DNA from 2 places in the Alcaligenes sp. LTN-3 genome. Region 1 is predicted to be linked to the other one. Evidence: riboswitches for the same ligand, from Rfam matches in the RefSeq annotation. Region 1 holds a riboswitch; the other holds the start of a gene.
What was found. A riboswitch is a leader RNA that binds a small molecule or an ion and turns the genes downstream of it on or off. The one in region 1 is predicted to bind glycine.
Positions count from the first base shown of each region.

Region 2: it holds a riboswitch for glycine, as region 1 does, so the genes downstream of both, AC6I6N_RS02305 (D-amino acid dehydrogenase) here and AC6I6N_RS00720 (amino acid permease) in region 1, are expected to answer to the same signal.

Region 1 is NZ_JCAPDN010000001.1:151,357-159,499, forward strand. Features, by position in the region: gene AC6I6N_RS00705 (TRAP transporter large permease) at 1-769, opposite strand, end outside; gene AC6I6N_RS00710 (TRAP transporter small permease subunit) at 759-1,259, opposite strand; gene AC6I6N_RS00715 (mechanosensitive ion channel family protein) at 1,406-2,449, shown strand; gene AC6I6N_RS00720 (amino acid permease) at 2,529-3,935, opposite strand; glycine riboswitch at 4,314-4,403, opposite strand; gene aqpZ (aquaporin Z) at 4,632-5,330, opposite strand; gene AC6I6N_RS00730 (DUF3325 domain-containing protein) at 5,855-6,703, opposite strand; gene AC6I6N_RS00735 (DUF3649 domain-containing protein) at 6,700-6,996, opposite strand; gene AC6I6N_RS00740 (PepSY-associated TM helix domain-containing protein) at 6,993-8,143, opposite strand, start outside.
Region 2 is NZ_JCAPDN010000001.1:491,220-499,362, forward strand. Features, by position in the region: partial or broken gene AC6I6N_RS02300 (ATP-dependent DNA helicase) at 1-1,266, shown strand, start outside; gene AC6I6N_RS02305 (D-amino acid dehydrogenase) at 1,211-2,572, opposite strand; glycine riboswitch at 2,621-2,701, opposite strand; glycine riboswitch at 2,706-2,793, opposite strand; gene nadB (L-aspartate oxidase) at 3,018-4,751, opposite strand; gene nadA (quinolinate synthase NadA) at 4,751-5,884, opposite strand; gene AC6I6N_RS02320 (NADP(H)-dependent aldo-keto reductase) at 6,095-7,141, opposite strand; gene AC6I6N_RS02325 (YkgJ family cysteine cluster protein) at 7,310-7,726, opposite strand.

The DNA.
Region 1 (8,143 bases):
CCCCGATGGCTGATGCCTCTGTGGCCGTTGCAATACCCGCTAGCATCGAGCCCAAAATACCCAGAATCAGGAAAATAGGCGGGACGGCCTCCAGGAGCAACATTTTGATCAAGGCCGGTTTTGAGATCTGTTCTTCCGGCTCGACGGACGGGGCTCGTTCGGGGTGTCGCCAGGCAATAAAGACGACCCAGGCGGCATAGAGCAAACCCAGTAGCACGCCTGGAATCAGGGCGCCTGCAAACAGCTCGCCAATGGACAGCGGTGAGTAGCTGGCCATCAGGATCAGCATGATGGACGGTGGGATCAAAATGCCCAGGCACCCCGAGGCGGCGATCACGCCGGTGGTCAGCTTGGGGCAATAGCCATATTTCAGCATGGGGCGTAATGCCATCATGCCGGTGACGGTGATAGAGGCGCCGATAATGCCGGTGGTCGCCGCCAGCAAAATGGAGAGAAAAACAACGGCAAGTGCCAGGCCACCGCGCACCCGCGACATCAAGAGTCGCAAGGCCTCGAACATCTTGTCCGTGACTTCCGAGTCGGACAGAAAGCGGGCCATCAAGATGAACAAGGGAATGGCGATCAGCGTGTAGTTGTCCAGAACATCGCCATAGATGCGGTTGACGACAATGCCCAAGACCATGGGTTTGCCGGCAATGAGCGTACCAATAACGGCTGTTCCACCCAGAACGAAAGCCAAGGGATGGCCCATGAATAGGCCCAGCAACAGCAGGCCACCCATCAGCAGTGCAATCAACTCAGGCGTCATGATGGCCGGGCTCCTTTTGGGTCAGCAGACGGATTACCTCGGCAATACCTTGAATCAGCAACAGGGCGGCAGCCACCACCATGGAAATCTTCAGTGGGTAAACGGGCAGTTGAACGGCGCCGTAGGTCGTTTCACCTTGGGCCAAAGAACGCATGGCAAACTCATAGCTGCGAGTCAGAAATACCCAGGCGAAGGGGAAGAAGAAAATGAGGTAGCCCGCAAGCTCAGTCCATTTGCGAGCGGTAGGGGAAAACTTTTGGATCAGCAGGTCAACGCGGACATGAGATTGATGCTTGAGGGCATAGGCGCCCAACATCAAAAAGTAAAAACCGTAGAGCTGTTTGGTGGCATCAAATGTCCATCGGGTAGGCTGATTGAGCACATATCGCATGAACACTTCATAAATAATAATGGTGGCAAAAATAATGGCGATAAATGAGAGGATTTTGCCGATGAATTCATTGAGTGAGTCAATAGCCTTTAAAACCATCGTTTTCCTTTGGCGCGAATTGTTATTGTTTCAGACTGACGGTTTAGTCTATGAGCAAGGCAAGCCCTGTCACAACGTGGGTTTACCCTTACGTAAACCTAACTCGTTATAATCGCTTGGCCAAGGACGGCGCAATCGGAGGAAAAGTGCAGGATCACACCTTGTTGATCAAATACCTGACAGGTATGGGGATCTTTCTGGCCTGCTTGCTGGCGGCATTTATTCTGGCTTTTATGAGACATCGTCGGCGCAAGTGGTCGCACAATGTCATCGCGCAAATCGTGCAGTTGGGCTTGTTGTACGGCGCCATTGCGGTTGCCCGCCAGTACGTAAACATGGCTATTGCCGATTACCACGTGACGTTGGTGACACCGCGCATGGTCGATTTTGTGGCTGTGCTGACGGCAGCGGCGGTGTTGATGCATACGTTGTCGCTGTTGATCAACCGTCTGGAGAAAACGCAGCTTAGCAAAGGGCGGGATCCGACCTCGGCACGCCTGATTGCACGGGTGTTGAAGTTCGGCGCATTTGTTCTCATGTTGCTGTTTTTTGGCGAGCACTTCGGATTAAGTATGTCCGGACTGTTGGCCTTTGGCGGTATCGGCGGCATTGCGATCGGTATGGCAGGCAAGGATATTTTGAGCAATGTCTTCTCCGGTGCCATGTTGTACTTTGATCGTCAGTTCAAGATTGGCGACTGGATACGTTCGCCTGATCGCAATATTGAAGGGACGGTGGTTGAGATTGGTTGGCGCCTGACCAAGATCATGACGTTTGATAAACGGCCGCTTTATGTGCCCAACTCCTTGTTTTCTTCCATCAGTGTGGAAAACCCGGGGCGCATGACGAATCGGCGGATCAATACCGAGGTGGGGTTGAGGTATGAGGATGCCGGCAAGCTGCGCGGTATTGTGGATGATATTGGCCAGATGCTGGCTCAACACCCTGATATTGATCAGACACAGACGACGCTGGTCTATTTCAATGCCTTTGCAGACTCATCACTGAACATCATGGTGTATTGCTTTACCAAAACAACTCAGTGGGCCGAGTGGTTGGGCATTCAGCAGGATGTGTATTTGAAGATTATTGATATTGTGCAGCAGCACGGTGCCGATTTTGCCTTCCCCAGTCAGACTTTGTATGTGGCGAAGGGGGGCGAGCCAGAAGGGGCAGCCCGGACCGAGTAAACACACAGGTCCAGCAGTACGGCCAGTCCCGGTGGCGGCAGCACAGTGCGGGGGCGCACTGTGCTGTGTCCTGCTTGGTTTAGCGTACGCTTTGCGTCGCCAGACTCAGGGCCAGATCTTGTTTCATGCGTTTCTTGTAGAAAGGCAGGCAAATAAGCAGAGCCAGGAACCAGAAAGGTGTGGCAATCAGGCCGATCAGGGTTTCTTCTTCCTGGCTGAACAGGTACAGCGCAAAGGCAAAGAACACCAGAGTCAGATAGCACATGGGAATGGCAAAGGGCATTTTGTAGCTTGATGCAGCGTGTGCCTCAGGACGAACCCGGCGGTACTTCAGGTAGGTGATCAGGATCACGGCCCAGACAAAGATAAAGCAGATGCTGGCCACGGTGGTCACAATTGTGAACACACGCATCACATCGCCTTCTGCGTATAGCAGGAACAGGCTGGACAGCAAAAGGGCGCACGAATAGATCAGACCATTGCGGGGAGTACCGTTACGCGACAGTTGGCTGAAGGCTTCGGGAGCCAGCTTGTTCTTGGACAGACCGTACAACATGCGGCCCGTGGAGAACATGCCGCTATTGGCGGACGACAGGGCCGAGGTCAGCACCACAAAGTTAATGATGGCCGCTGCTGCACCTACGCCAATCAGCAAGAACATATTTACAAACGGACTCTTGTTGGGCGCGACAATATCCCAAGGGGTGACGGTCATGATGGCGGTCAGGGCCAACACGTAAAACACAATCACGCGAACCGGAATCTTGTTGATGGCTTTGGGCAGGTTCTTGGCAGGGTCAGCCGTTTCAGCCGAGGCGGTACCCACCAGTTCGATACCCACAAAAGCAAAGATGGCGATCTGGAAAGCGGCAAAGAAACCATTCAAACCATTGGGGAACATCCCGCCGCGATCCCATAAATGGGTCAGGCTGGCTTTTTCGCCGGTTGGGCCCACAAAGCCGGTAAACAGCAGGTACGCGCCCACACCAATCAGTGCCACGATGGCAATGATCTTGACCAGGGCAAACCAGAACTCGAGCTCGCCAAACAATTTGGCCGACAGCAGGTTAAAGATCAGCAAAAAGGCAATACAAGCCAGACCGGGTAGCCACAGTGGAATGTCCGGCCACCAGAATTGGGTATAGCCGGTAATGGCGACAATATCGGCAATGCCAATAACTACCCAGCAGAACCAGTAACTCCAGCCTAGAAAGTAGCCCATGGTGGGCCCGAGAATATCGGCGGAAAAATCCACAAAAGATTTGTATTCCAGGTTATGCAGGAGCAATTCTCCCATTGCCCGCATAACAAAAAATAAAAAGAAGCCGATGATCATGTAGGTAAACAAGACCGAGGGTCCGGCCAGACTAATGGTGCGGCCTGATCCCATAAATAGCCCGGTACCGATAGCGCCTCCAATGGCTATCAGTTGCAGATGCCGGTTTTTCAACGAGCGTTGCAGTCCAGATGAATGTTGCTGAGACACACTGTACTCCTAGTTTTTTTTCGTTCAAATGCGTAATTATGACTGTGCTGCGAGAAAACAATGGGCACAACCCGTCCTCAAGAACGGTTTTCTTGATGCCGATCTACATAAAGTAGGGAGCGCACAGCAGTCCTCCTTGTTCTGACGACATGAAATGCCAAAACAGACCTGCGTGCGAATAAAAATGGGAATAAAGGGGTGGTGTGCCAGGCGGTCAGACAAGGCGCCTGACTATCTGCTCATAAATAGGCTCCGGACAAATAGGTGGACAAAGACCATATGGCCTTTGTACCCCCTCTGTCCGTTTACCTGAGAGCTTATCCATCGGCGGGCGACGGTCCCCTTCGGTGGGCACTGATGTGCCTCTCTCCAGAACGTCAAGGGTTCAAGATTCTTTTGCCTGAGAGATTCCGGGGTCGTTGCTCCGTCGGCGCTTCATCAAGGTGAAGACTCTCACCTGAACCGTTATTGACGTCGCTATTGTATAGACAGGTAAAAAGCGATGACTACTATCGTTAACCTGTAGGTGATTGATGAGAATGGTTCTTGTTTGTCAGTGGGGTTTGTGCTGGACATTTTGCCGTGACGTCACCAAGGATGCGCCCTTTGCACAGAGCCGCATTGTCTTGAATCGGGCAGGCTGCCTTGTTCCAGACGATGCGGCTCTTTTGTTCTGCATGCCGATGTCAGTGTTGCTTACTCGTCGTTGGCATGTAAAAAGCGATACACCAAGGCGCCGATCACACCACCAATCAAGGGGGCCACCCAGAACAGCCACAACTGTTCCATGGCCCAGGTGCCTTGGAAAAAGGCCACGCCGGTGGAACGGGCAGGGTTCACGGAGGTGTTGGTGATGGGGATGCTGATCAGGTGAATCAAGGTCAGCGCCAGACCAATCGCCACACCGGCCAGGCCAGCGTGACCACGCTTGTGAGTCGCACCCATGATGATGAACAGGAAGAAGGCGGTCAGCACAATTTCTGCGATCAGGGCCGCGTTGCGGCTGTAATTGCCTGGCGAGTGCTCGCCAAAGCCGTTGGAGGCAAAGCCTGCCACGGGATCAAAGCCGGCTTTGCCGCTGGCGATCAGGTACAGAACGCCGCCGGCCAGCAGGCCGCCGATAACTTGGGCAAGGATGTAGGGAATAGCGTCACGAGCGGGGAAGCGTCCGCCAGCGACCAGCCCCAGCGTGACAGCCGGATTGATGTGGCAACCAGAGATATTGCCAATGGCATAGCACATGGTCAGCAAGGTCAGGCCAAAGGCCAAGGCTACTCCGGCAAAACCAATTCCCAGTTCAGGATAGGCAGCGGCAAAGATCGCACTTCCGCAGCCCCCAAAGACCAGCCAGAAAGTGCCCAGCGTTTCTGCGGTGCATCGTTTAATTAAAGACATGATATGGCCCTGTTAGTGATGTAACACGGCAGCATTCTAGCGATAAGCACGGTTCACCCACTGAAGGAAAGGAAAACAACTGTCAAAAGTTTTCCTTTGTTGAGGGTGGTGTTTTTTTATAGTAAATGTGAGAAATGTGCTTAAGGTGGCAGTTTGTGTCAGATGCAGGGTTTTGTTGGAATTGCGAAGAATTGCTGCTTTTTGGGATGGCGTTATAAGTAATTTGTGGGCTAATTTTTTAGCTGCTTTGAATGAAATTTAAAAATCAGGGGTGCGAAATAAAGATGAAACAGGGAAAGTTGTTTATATAAATAGTTATTTGATGCTTTGTTTACGAGTTTAGATTTTCAGTAATTGAGGGGGCGGATTTTGGGACGTATTTATTCTGACGTCTTTATTGGTTTTATGTTTTCTTGATGTGTTTTGATTTTTAAGCAGTGACTAGTGAGGATCAGTGGAAAATCTGAATTGAGTAGAAATAAAAAAAGGACCAAGATGCTTGGCCCTTTCGGTTTAGGTCACGCTTACGGCATTTGCTCAATGAAAGCCGCTGTCACGGGTGATACCTGGTGGAAATCAAAAGCCTGATGGTAGATTTCTCCATTCTTGGCTTCTACAGTTAGCCATAGTTGATGCTCAACCTCACTATTGGGCGGGATGGCAATTTCTACCGATCGTGTCCAGCGTGTGCTGTTAAACGCCTGACGGGGTGTAGGCATAGGCTCGGGCTTGCTGACTTGCAGATAGGCGCGGCGTATATGCGGGTCGCAGGCTTGGCAAAAGCGAATCTGGAAGGCTTTGCGATGTGCGCCGGTGGGCCCGCTGATAGGGGCTTGGTCATTCGTTTCAGCCAGTGCAAACGACCACGGACCAATCTGACTTTGCAGGGCATTGTTGCCAAAGACAGGTTGCGGGCCTTGCTGCGTCAGATAAATCACGAAGGCAGCAGGGATGGCCAGAAGGCTGCTGGCCAAGACCAGGCTACGTGTAGACATGCGTGATGCCGATTCAGTGTTACCTACTCCAGCCGCTTTAGGCGCTGCCTTCGCAACTGGCGCAGGTTTGGCCCGCACAGGTTTCTTTTCCTGCCAAGGCCACCAGGGCAGGTAAAAGGTCAGTCCGGCGCCGGCCATGGTTAGCCAGCCCAGCCAGGCAACCGTGCCGATGCTCCAGCCCCAGCCTTGCCAGCACAAGAGCCAAGCCACGGCCAGAAAAGGCCAGCCGATTAAACGAAAGATCCGCCTTTCCTGCTTGCGAGGCGCGCGATGCAGCAGAAATTCACCCTGGCGATCGCTGGCCAAGGCCAGGCAGATAAAGCCCGCCAGACTGCTGATAAATACGGCCAGATTTAGCCACAGGCTGGTATTGCTCATGGCAGCCCTCCTTCCGGCATCACCAGAAAGCAGAGCAAGGCGATCAAAGCGGTAGGCAGCACCATGCCCAACCAGGCGCGAGTGGCACTTTTGGTACTGAACACCCACATGACGGCGATGGTGTACCAGACAAAGCTCAACATATTGGCCGCCAGGACAGCCTGGGCTCTGGGCAAAGGCCAGAGCAAGGTCAGCAATACGGTGGCGGCGTCTGCCAAGGCGTAGCCACCCACCGTGGCGGCCACGATGCGCGACAACACTTGCAGGCGGTAACGAGGAGTCAGTCCACTCATCCGTTCACTCCCGCAGTATGCAAGTTGGCAGGGGTTGCGGTTTTTTTAGACAGGCTGGCAATGTGCCATTTGCGTTTCATTTTTACGGCGATATAGATAAAGATGGCGGCCAGGCCAAGCATGCTCAGGTCAAAGCCTGCCAGCCCCCAGTCGCCATGGGTGACGGTAACGCCCAGATGGCGGTCGGTCGTCAGCAGGTTCAGGACGGGAATCAGGCCATAGGCGGCGGCTGTCAGGTAGAGCAGTTCCAGCCAGGCGCGCTTCAAGGGTCGCCAGCAGGCATACAGGAAGGACCAGCCCCAGACCAGAAACAGCGCATGAAATTCCCAGGCGGCGCGGTCGGCCATAGTGACCGGCAAGAGGCGGTTGGCCCAGAAGTAGGCGGCCAGACCTAGCGGCAAACCGGCCAGGGTTCCGGCATTCAGGATTTCCACCAGACGCAGGCCCGCCGCATCAAAGCGCTCGGATACGCTCAGCGCGGTGGCTTTGGACAGGCGCTTTTGATGGTGGGTGCGGCGTTTTACGGTCCACAGCACCAGGCCCGTTCCAATAACGGCGCAGCCCAGCAAGCCCGAGATAAGGTATAGCCAGCGCAACCACCATTCGGCAAATGCGCCTTCGTGCAAGGCCAGCAGCACGCGGTGTGTGTCCCCCGTGATATTGCTCGTGTTGTCCGGCTTCATGGCGCTGCCATCGATGGCGTTAAAGCGCAGGGTTTCGGCACGGGTCCAGTACACGCCCGTCACGCCGGTGCGGCGCAGTTCTACATAAGCTTGGCTATCTGCCGGATGCGTAATGTGTACCGAGGCAATGCTGTTCTTGCCCCAGGTTTGTTCAGCGCTGTGCATCATCGCGCTTAACGGAGCCTGCGGCATGCTGACGGGCAGGAAGTCATGTTTTTGCTGGCGAATATCCTGGAAGTAAGCTTGTCGTCCTTCCTCTGTTGCGCCATACATGATCTCTCGTCCGGTCGGCATATAGAAGGACATGAAAAAGATCAGGCCCGTGTAGGTAATCATCAGGAAAAAGGGCAGGGACATCACGCTGACGATATTGTGTGCGTCCAGCCAGGAGCGTTGTCCCTTGCCGGGTCTGAAGGTGAAAAAGTCGGTAAAGATCTTTTTGTGTGTCACCACGCCCGTCATGA
Region 2 (8,143 bases), 340 kb from region 1:
CTGGAGCAACCCATGCTAACTAGCCAGCGCTTGCAAGAAGTGGCTAGCAAACACCAGGTCTGCCCCTATTACTTGAGCCAGGAAATGCTGCGTTGGGCGGACGCCATTGTGGGCGACTACAACTATTTTTTCGACACACATGCGGTGCTGTATAGCCAGACTCTGGTTCAGCAATGGCGCAGCGCTGTTCTGGTGGACGAAGCACACAACTTGGTAGAACGCGCCCGTTCCATGTATTCCGCGTCCTTCTCGCAAGCGCAGTTGCGCATGGCGCGTAAAGCCGCGCCTTCGGCCTTGAAGCGTCATTTCACGCCATTGACTCGCTTGATGGAGGATTTGATACCCGAGGAAGGGGGCGATCAATGGGGGCTGGAAAAAATCCCGGAGGATCTGCTCGAACAGTGCGACTATCTGGCTGCCCGCTTAGGGGCCTATGTGGCTGAGAACCCCATGCCGCAAGACAGCCCCTTGCTGCAGTTTTATTTTGAGCTGCTGTACTTTGTGGACCTGGCCGGACAGTTCGGCTCGCATTCCTTATTCGATATTTTGGCGCAGCGCGATGGTGTGCTCCTGAACCTGCGCAATATTGTGCCTGCTCCGTTTCTGGCTGAACGCTATGGCGACGCGCATGGTGTGGTGCTGTTCTCCGGCACCATGAATCCCTCACAGTTTTATCGTGATGTCTTGGGTTTGCCGCCAAGTACAGCTGAGTTGAACGTGGCATCGCCGTATCGGGCCGAGCAACTACGGGTACGCCAATATGCTGGCCTGTCCACGCGCTATGCTGACCGGGCCCAGAGCCTGGGCGGGGTCTGCGACATTGTCGGGCAGGCCTACCAGGAGCAGCCGGGCAACTATCTTTTGTTCTTGAGCAGTTTTGACTATCTGGAGCAAGTTAGCCAGGCCTTGCAGGAGCGCTGGCCGGATATGCCGCTTTGGCATCAGCAGCCGGGCATGAGCGATCTGCAAAGAACGCAGTTTCTGGACCGCTTTACGCTGGACGGAACGGGAGTAGGTTTGGCAGTGCTGGGAGGGGCGTTTTCAGAAGGGGTAGATTTACCCGGCAAACGCTTGATCGGTGCTTTTATTGCCACCCTGGGTTTGCCGCAATTCAACCCGGCCAATGAGTCGGTGCGGCAAGTCATGGCCCGGCTCTTTGGGGAGCGGCGGGCCTATGACTATACCTATCTGTATCCGGGACTACGCAAGATTACACAGGCCGCGGGTCGTGTGATTCGTGATGAACAGGATCAAGGTTTTGTGTATCTGCTGGACGAGCGCTATGGGCAGCGGCGGGTGCAGCAGTTGCTGCCGGACTGGTGGCAAATTGAGCAGGTGCGGACTGACGCTCGTTCTGCGCAATGACCTCGGTAATGATCTGCGCGGTGGCCGCTGACAGCGTCCAACCTAGGTGGCCGTGGCCAGTGTTGTAGTACACGCCCGGGCGGCTGCCTGCTTTTACGCGCGGCATCATGTCCGGCATCATGGGACGCAAACCAGCCCACGGTACAACACGATCGGTCGCGGCATCGTGGAAGTTGCGGCGGGTCCAGTTGGTCAGCGGGGCGATACGGTCGGCGCGAATGTCCTTGTTGGCACCGTTGTATTCCGCCGTACCGGCCACGCGCAGACGATCTTTGCCCAGGCGGCTGGTCACAATCTTGGCTTCTTCGTCCAGCAAGCTGACCCAAGGGGCGGCATGTTGGGCTTCGGGCGTATCCAGATACACCGAAATCGAATAGCCTTTGACGGGGTAGATATTGATGTAGTCGCCCAGCATATGGGCCAAGTGACGGCTGCCTACGCCAGCGCACACCACCAAGGAATCGACAGACAGCGTATGGGTGTGGGCTTCAGCGCCTTCACCGGTACGCAGCTGGATACGGTGTGGTGGGCCACAATCAATACCCAGAACTTCTGTATCTTGCAGGAACTTCACGCCGCGTTTGGCGCAGGCATCGGCCAGACCGCGTGTGTATTTGTGAATATCACCCGTGGCGTCCGAAGGCGTAAAGAACCCGCCGTAATAGGTGCCTTGCAAGGCAGGTTCAATCTGGTGGATTTCCTCGTTGGTAACGGTTCGGCGCTCCAGACCGCCTTTTTGCAGCAGTTGGCTGACTTTCTTGCCAGACTCAAAGCCGCCGGGGGTGTGGTAAATGTGCAGAATACCGCGCTGTTCTAGGTCGAAATCAATGTTTTCGTCCTTGGCCCATTGGTACAGATTCTCGCGGGCGGTAATGGCCAGCTTGACGGTGTCCACGGTGTTGCGCTCGTAACCGGAAATCGCGCCTACAAACTGTGCCATCCAACTGTATTTGTGCCAGCTTGGCTTGGGGTTGAACAGCAGCGGGGCGTCTTTGCGCATCATCCACTTCAAGCCCTTGAGTATGGTGCTGCGGCTGTTCCAGACCTCGGCATTGCACGCGGATAACTGCCCGCCGTTGGCAAACGAGGTTTCCATGGCGGGGTAGCGCAGGCGGTCGATAACGGTAACTTGATAGCCTTTCAAGCTGAGGGCGTAGGCGGTGGTGATTCCGGAAATACCGGCGCCAATGACGGCAATATGCGACATAACAGGCTCCTGACAGGTGAATTACCACCGAGTAGTGGCAATACCCCATCTGTCCTGTGACCTGAGAGTTTATCCAACCGATGTTTCAGGCTGGGCTCCTTCGGTGGGCGTCATGCGCCGCTCTCCAGAGTGTCGGGCTGGTACGATCCTTTTGCCTGAGAGATTCCGGGGTGGTTGCTCCGTCGGCGCCTGACTGAACAGGTCTCTTTCATACCGCCTGTAGTGACGCAACTACAGTAGCTGTGCTTACAAAAGTTTGCAATCAGGGTAAACCGGGAGCTGCATGCAGCGCTTGGGGGATTTCTATGGATAGATGCAATTGTTGGCTAAGCCCGGAAAATTGTTGAGACTGCCGGTCCTTGATACCGAGTTATTACTTACTTTTTCGCTTAATGTGGGCCCGACATGTCGTTGATTCCCGACCGGTGCTTGTTTCTTTATGGACTTAGTCCAGGCGGTAATGCGCACCCAGACTGCGTGGTCGATCCAGGGCGGCCCGGGTAAGCAGCCAGGCGGTGTCCAGTTGCAGGCTGAGGGTCCGTTGATCCAGGCTGGGGGGCAGAAGGCTAATTTGCCCGCGCCAATGGTCCAGGGTGTGCAAGGCCTGAAGCAGTCCTAGGTGATTGCGTAGCAAGCCGACATGCTCTTGCATTAAGTTGCGCAAGGCGGGCAGAGAAGGGGGATTGTTGGTGGATGAGCTGTGGTTTTTATGGCTGCCGTTGCTATAGCTATTGTTTCCGTCATATTGGCAAGCTTTGTCGTTGTTGGCGATGATTGCGTTTTCCAGTGCATCGGCTGCCGTGGCTGTCATAAGGGAGGGGCGTGGATTCGAGCTCGAACTAGAGTTCAAACCCAAACCCCAATGGGGGCCGACATTAGCCTGTGAACTGGAACTTGGATTTGAGTTTGTGTATGAACATGAACTTGAAATCGAACTTGTAGTTGCAGCATCTGTCTCCGGGACCAAAGCTGAACGCTGGGTCCTCTTGCTTCTAGCAATCGCCTCGGCCGCCGCCCGCCCCATGACGACGCACTCCAGCAAAGAGTTGCTGGCCAAGCGATTTGCCCCATGTAAACCTGTGCAGGCTACTTCCCCCACGGCATATAGACCAGGCACCGTCGTGCGGCCTGACATGTCTGTTTGAATTCCCCCGCAACTGTAGTGCGCGGCAGGCGCAACCGGCACCCAGTCCCGACGTAAGTCCAGGCCCCGGCATAAACCTTCTTCCAGGGCTTTGGGGAAATGCTGCTGTAAGGTATCCGCACCAAGATGGCGTACATTCAGCCAGACATGGCTACTGCCTTCTTGCCGCATATGTGCGGCAATAGCGCGCGACACAATATCGCGTGGGGCTAGTTCCCCTCTGGCGTCGTAAGCTGGCATGAAGCGGCGGCCTTGCTTGTCCAGTAAATGACCACCCTCACCACGCAAGGCCTCAGTCAGCAAAAAGGTCGGACCCTCTGCATGCAGGCAGGTCGGATGAAACTGCACAAATTCCAGATCCCGTATGGCAGCGCCTACGCGCCAGGCTAAGGCAACCCCTTCGCCCAAGGCGCTATCGGGATTGGTGCTGTGCGCATACAGGCTGCCCAGCCCGCCTGTTGCCAGCACGACATGGTCCGCCAAAATGGTTTCGTAGCGGTGGGTGTGTTTGTCGTAAATATCCACGCCAGCCACTGCGCCTTGTTCGTTGCGGCGCAGAGTCAATGCCAGACAGTCTGTACGCTGCTGAACATGAGGGGCTTTAGCCAATTGAGGAGCCAAAGCCTGCATGATGGCGTAGCCGCTGGCATCGGCCGCATGCACGATGCGCCGCCGACTGTGCCCACCCTCACGGGTCAGATGCAATTGGCCATCTTCGGTTCTGTCCAGAGGCACCTGCCTTTCCAGTAGCCAATGCACTGCATCTGGCGCGGCTTGCAAAATCCCTCGTACTGCCTCCTTATCCGAGTGCCGAGCGCCGGCTTCCAGTGTGTCTTCAATGTGTTGTTCCAGGCTGTCTTGGGCACTGAGCACAGCCGCCAGACCACCCAAGGCCATCGGGCTGGCCCCGCAAGGAACGGGGGCGCTACTGAGTAAAGTGACATGCATCGAGGAAGGCAAGGACAGGGCCAGACTGGTGCCTGCCAGCCCCGCACCGATGATCAGCACCTGCGTCTGTGTTGAGCCTGAATGCATTAAGCGGCTCCTACATGTTGGAATTGCTGGCTGTGCTCGGCCAAGTCCGCACTGACGCGTAAATTGCTTTGCTGAGCAGCCGCAAAATCCATCATGCGTTGCAAGGAGCGTCGTGCGCCCTCACGTAGATCGGGGGCCACTTGAATACCAGGGCCTGGTTGACTGAGACGTTGACGCAAAGCCTCCAGACTGTTCAACGCCATCCAGGGGCAATAGGCACAGCTTTTGCAGGTGGCACTCTCGCCCGCAGTTGGTGCTGCCAGAAAGGTTTTGCCCGGCGCCTGCTGGCGCATGGCATGCACAATCCCTTGATCGGTGGCGACGATAAAGGTGTCGGCAGGATGATTGATGGCAGCGCGCAGTAGCTGCGTTGTCGAGCCAACCACATCCGCCAGCGCAACAACAGAAGCGGGTGATTCGGGATGAACCAGAACCTGGGCATCGGGGTGCTCACTCATCAAAGCCTTCAAACCATCGGCCTTGAATTCGTCATGCACCAGGCATGAGCCTTGCCAGAGCAGCATATCTGCACCGGTTTGTTTTTGGATATAGGAGCCCAAATGACGATCCGGTGCCCACAGAATCTTTTTCCCTTGTGCGTGTAAATGCCGCACGATGTCCAGGGCGATGGAGGACGTCACAACCCAATCCGCCTGTGCTTTGACGGCTGCGCTGGTATTGGCATACACCACCACTTCCCGGTCTGGATGCGCAGCACAAAACTGCTTGAAATCCTCGGGGGCGCAACCCAGATCCAGCGAACACGTCGCCTCGTCATGTACAGCCAACACACGTTTTTCAGGGCTCAAAATCTTGGCCGATTCGGCCATGAAACCCACGCCGGCCACCAACACTGTGCTGGCCGTATGCTCCTGCCCAAAGCGCGCCATCTCCAGGGAGTCACCCACGCAGCCGCCAGTCTCCAAGGCTAGATCCTGAATATCGGGGTCCGTGTAATAGTGGGCGACCAGCACGGCGTCTTGCTCCTTCAACTGCTTGGCCAAGGCTTGCTTCAGCGCGGCTTTATCGCTTTGCACGCTGAGTTTGGGAGGGACGTCGTGCCAGGTGATTTGACGACTCAAAGCATCCTGAGAGTCCGGCTGGCAGACATCAATGGGATAGCGCTGTATCATGTTTGTCCTTGATGCTCATTTTGAGCATAAATGGATGAAAAAAATGGGAAATGGGAATTTCTGAACGAGAAATCGTATGTCTCTCTTGTTATGCTTTTTTTGAGCATAAATAAAAAATCAGCATTGTGCAAGCGCAAGAACGGAACAGAGGAATAAAAAAGAGGGGTGCCCTGCTTTGGGTTTATGTGCCCAAAGCAGGGGGAGATCCTGTTAAGGCGCGGGATTCGGTGTGTGGTGATGAATCGCGTTGATCTTGGCGATCAGCTCATCGTTCAGTTGAACATCCGCACTGGCGATGTTCTCGCGCAGTTGTTCCAGTGTGGTCGCACCGATCAGATTGCTGCTGGTAAAGGCTTGCTGATTCACCCAGGCCAGGGCCAATTGAGTGGGCGTCAAACCGTATTCGCGAGCCAGCTCGTTGTAGGCCAGCGCGGCTTCACGGGCACGCGGTGCATCGTAGCGGGTAAAGCGGTTGTACAAGGTCAAACGTCCTTTTTCGGGGCGAGCGCCGTTGTCATATTTACCCGTCAACACACCCATCGCCAATGGCGAATACGCCAGCAGACCTAGACCTTCATAACGGCAGAATTCGGACAGACCTTCTTCAAACACGCGGTTCAGCAAGTTGTAGGGGTTCTGGATGGTGGCAATCAAAGGCAGGGAGCGCGAGCGAGACAACTCCAGAAAGCGTGAGACACCCCAAGGCGTTTCATTGGACACACCGATGTGACGCACCTTGCCTTGACGCACAAACTCGTCCAGTACCGAGAGGGTCTCTTCGATAGGGATGGTGTCTTCTTCTTTCCACGGGTAGCTACGCTGTCCAAACGTCACCGTACTGCGATCTGGCCAGTGCAATTGATACAGGTCCAGATAGTCTGTTTGCAACCGACGCAGGCTGTCATGCAGGGCTTGTTCCAGATTCTTGCGATCCAGGCTGGTGCCGCCATTGCGGATATGACCAGGGCGCTTGGGGTCACGTTGGGGACCGGCAATTTTGCTGGCCAGAACAATGTCCTTGCGGCGGCCGGTTTTAGCCAGCCAGGTGCCGATATATTGCTCGGTCAAACCTTGCGTGGCCGCCATGGGGGGAACAGGGTACATCTCGGCGGTATCCACCAGATTCACACCCAGTTCCAGGGCAAGATCCAGTTGAGCGTGCGCATCGGCCTCGCTGTTCTGTTCCCCGTACGTCATGGTGCCCAAACCAATCAGGCTGACGTCCAGGTCTGTATTGCCCAGCTTGCGGTATTTCATTTACTTCGACTCCCGAAAGCGCAGGGCCGGGCGGCCCTACAAACCGTGCATGGTAGCGTATTTAGCCTGCTTGCCGGTGTGCTGATTGAACTGATTCTTTATAAAAAAACCATCGCAAGTTATTTACGATGGTTTTGTGTTGAGGTACTGCTGTAGTACTGAGCGATTTCAGGCCGCCTCATCATGCTCCGGCAAAGCAGGTGGAGCAGGCAAAGGACGACTAGGCAGCAAAGGTAGGCCGTGCTTGCTGCGCAAACGCTGGCAATCCACATTGGGGCTGCCATCCAGCTCCCAGATCTGGTAATCGCGACAGGGGGTGGGGCGATCCGGATAAATAGCGCAATGAATCCCGGGCTGGCCCAACGTTCCGCGCAAGGCGATACAACGACCTTCACCTTGCTCGGTTCCCTTCATGCAGGCGCGTAATGGACCAACCTGGGTGGTCAACTCGACCGGCACCGTACCGCCCGTTTCACCGCTTAGTTCACCGCTGTAAAAAGAGACCCGAAAATGTGAACAGCACACGCCGCAGCTTAAACAGGGGTTTTCATCAAAAATCTCGTCATTGGGAGGCGTATAAAGCACCGTCTCCAGTGTGGTTTCCTGAACGCCAGGTAAATCCAGCAGTTGAGTCGGGGTAGGCGGGAGAGAAGAGCAAGTCATGTGCGTAGGTGTCCCGTAGCGGCCGCAGATCCGTTTCAGACGAGATCGATGATCTGCAGGCGTAAAGCAATTATTTTATTTTTGCCTGAAGAACTTGAATAGAAAAATCGTGTGGTGATGGGCTAGCTTGATGCTGGCTGGAGACAGATTGTGTGTATCCATATGTTTCATTGCTCTGCCTAGCCAGGCGGGGCGTGAATTTCTGAAAATCTGCTTGTTTTTTTGTTTAATACTTATAAAACAAAGGATTGCACGATTTCTTTGGCCTGAGGAGCTAATTTTGCAGAGAGTCCATAAAAAAAAGATCATCTTTTTTATAGAAAAACACGAAATAGTGTT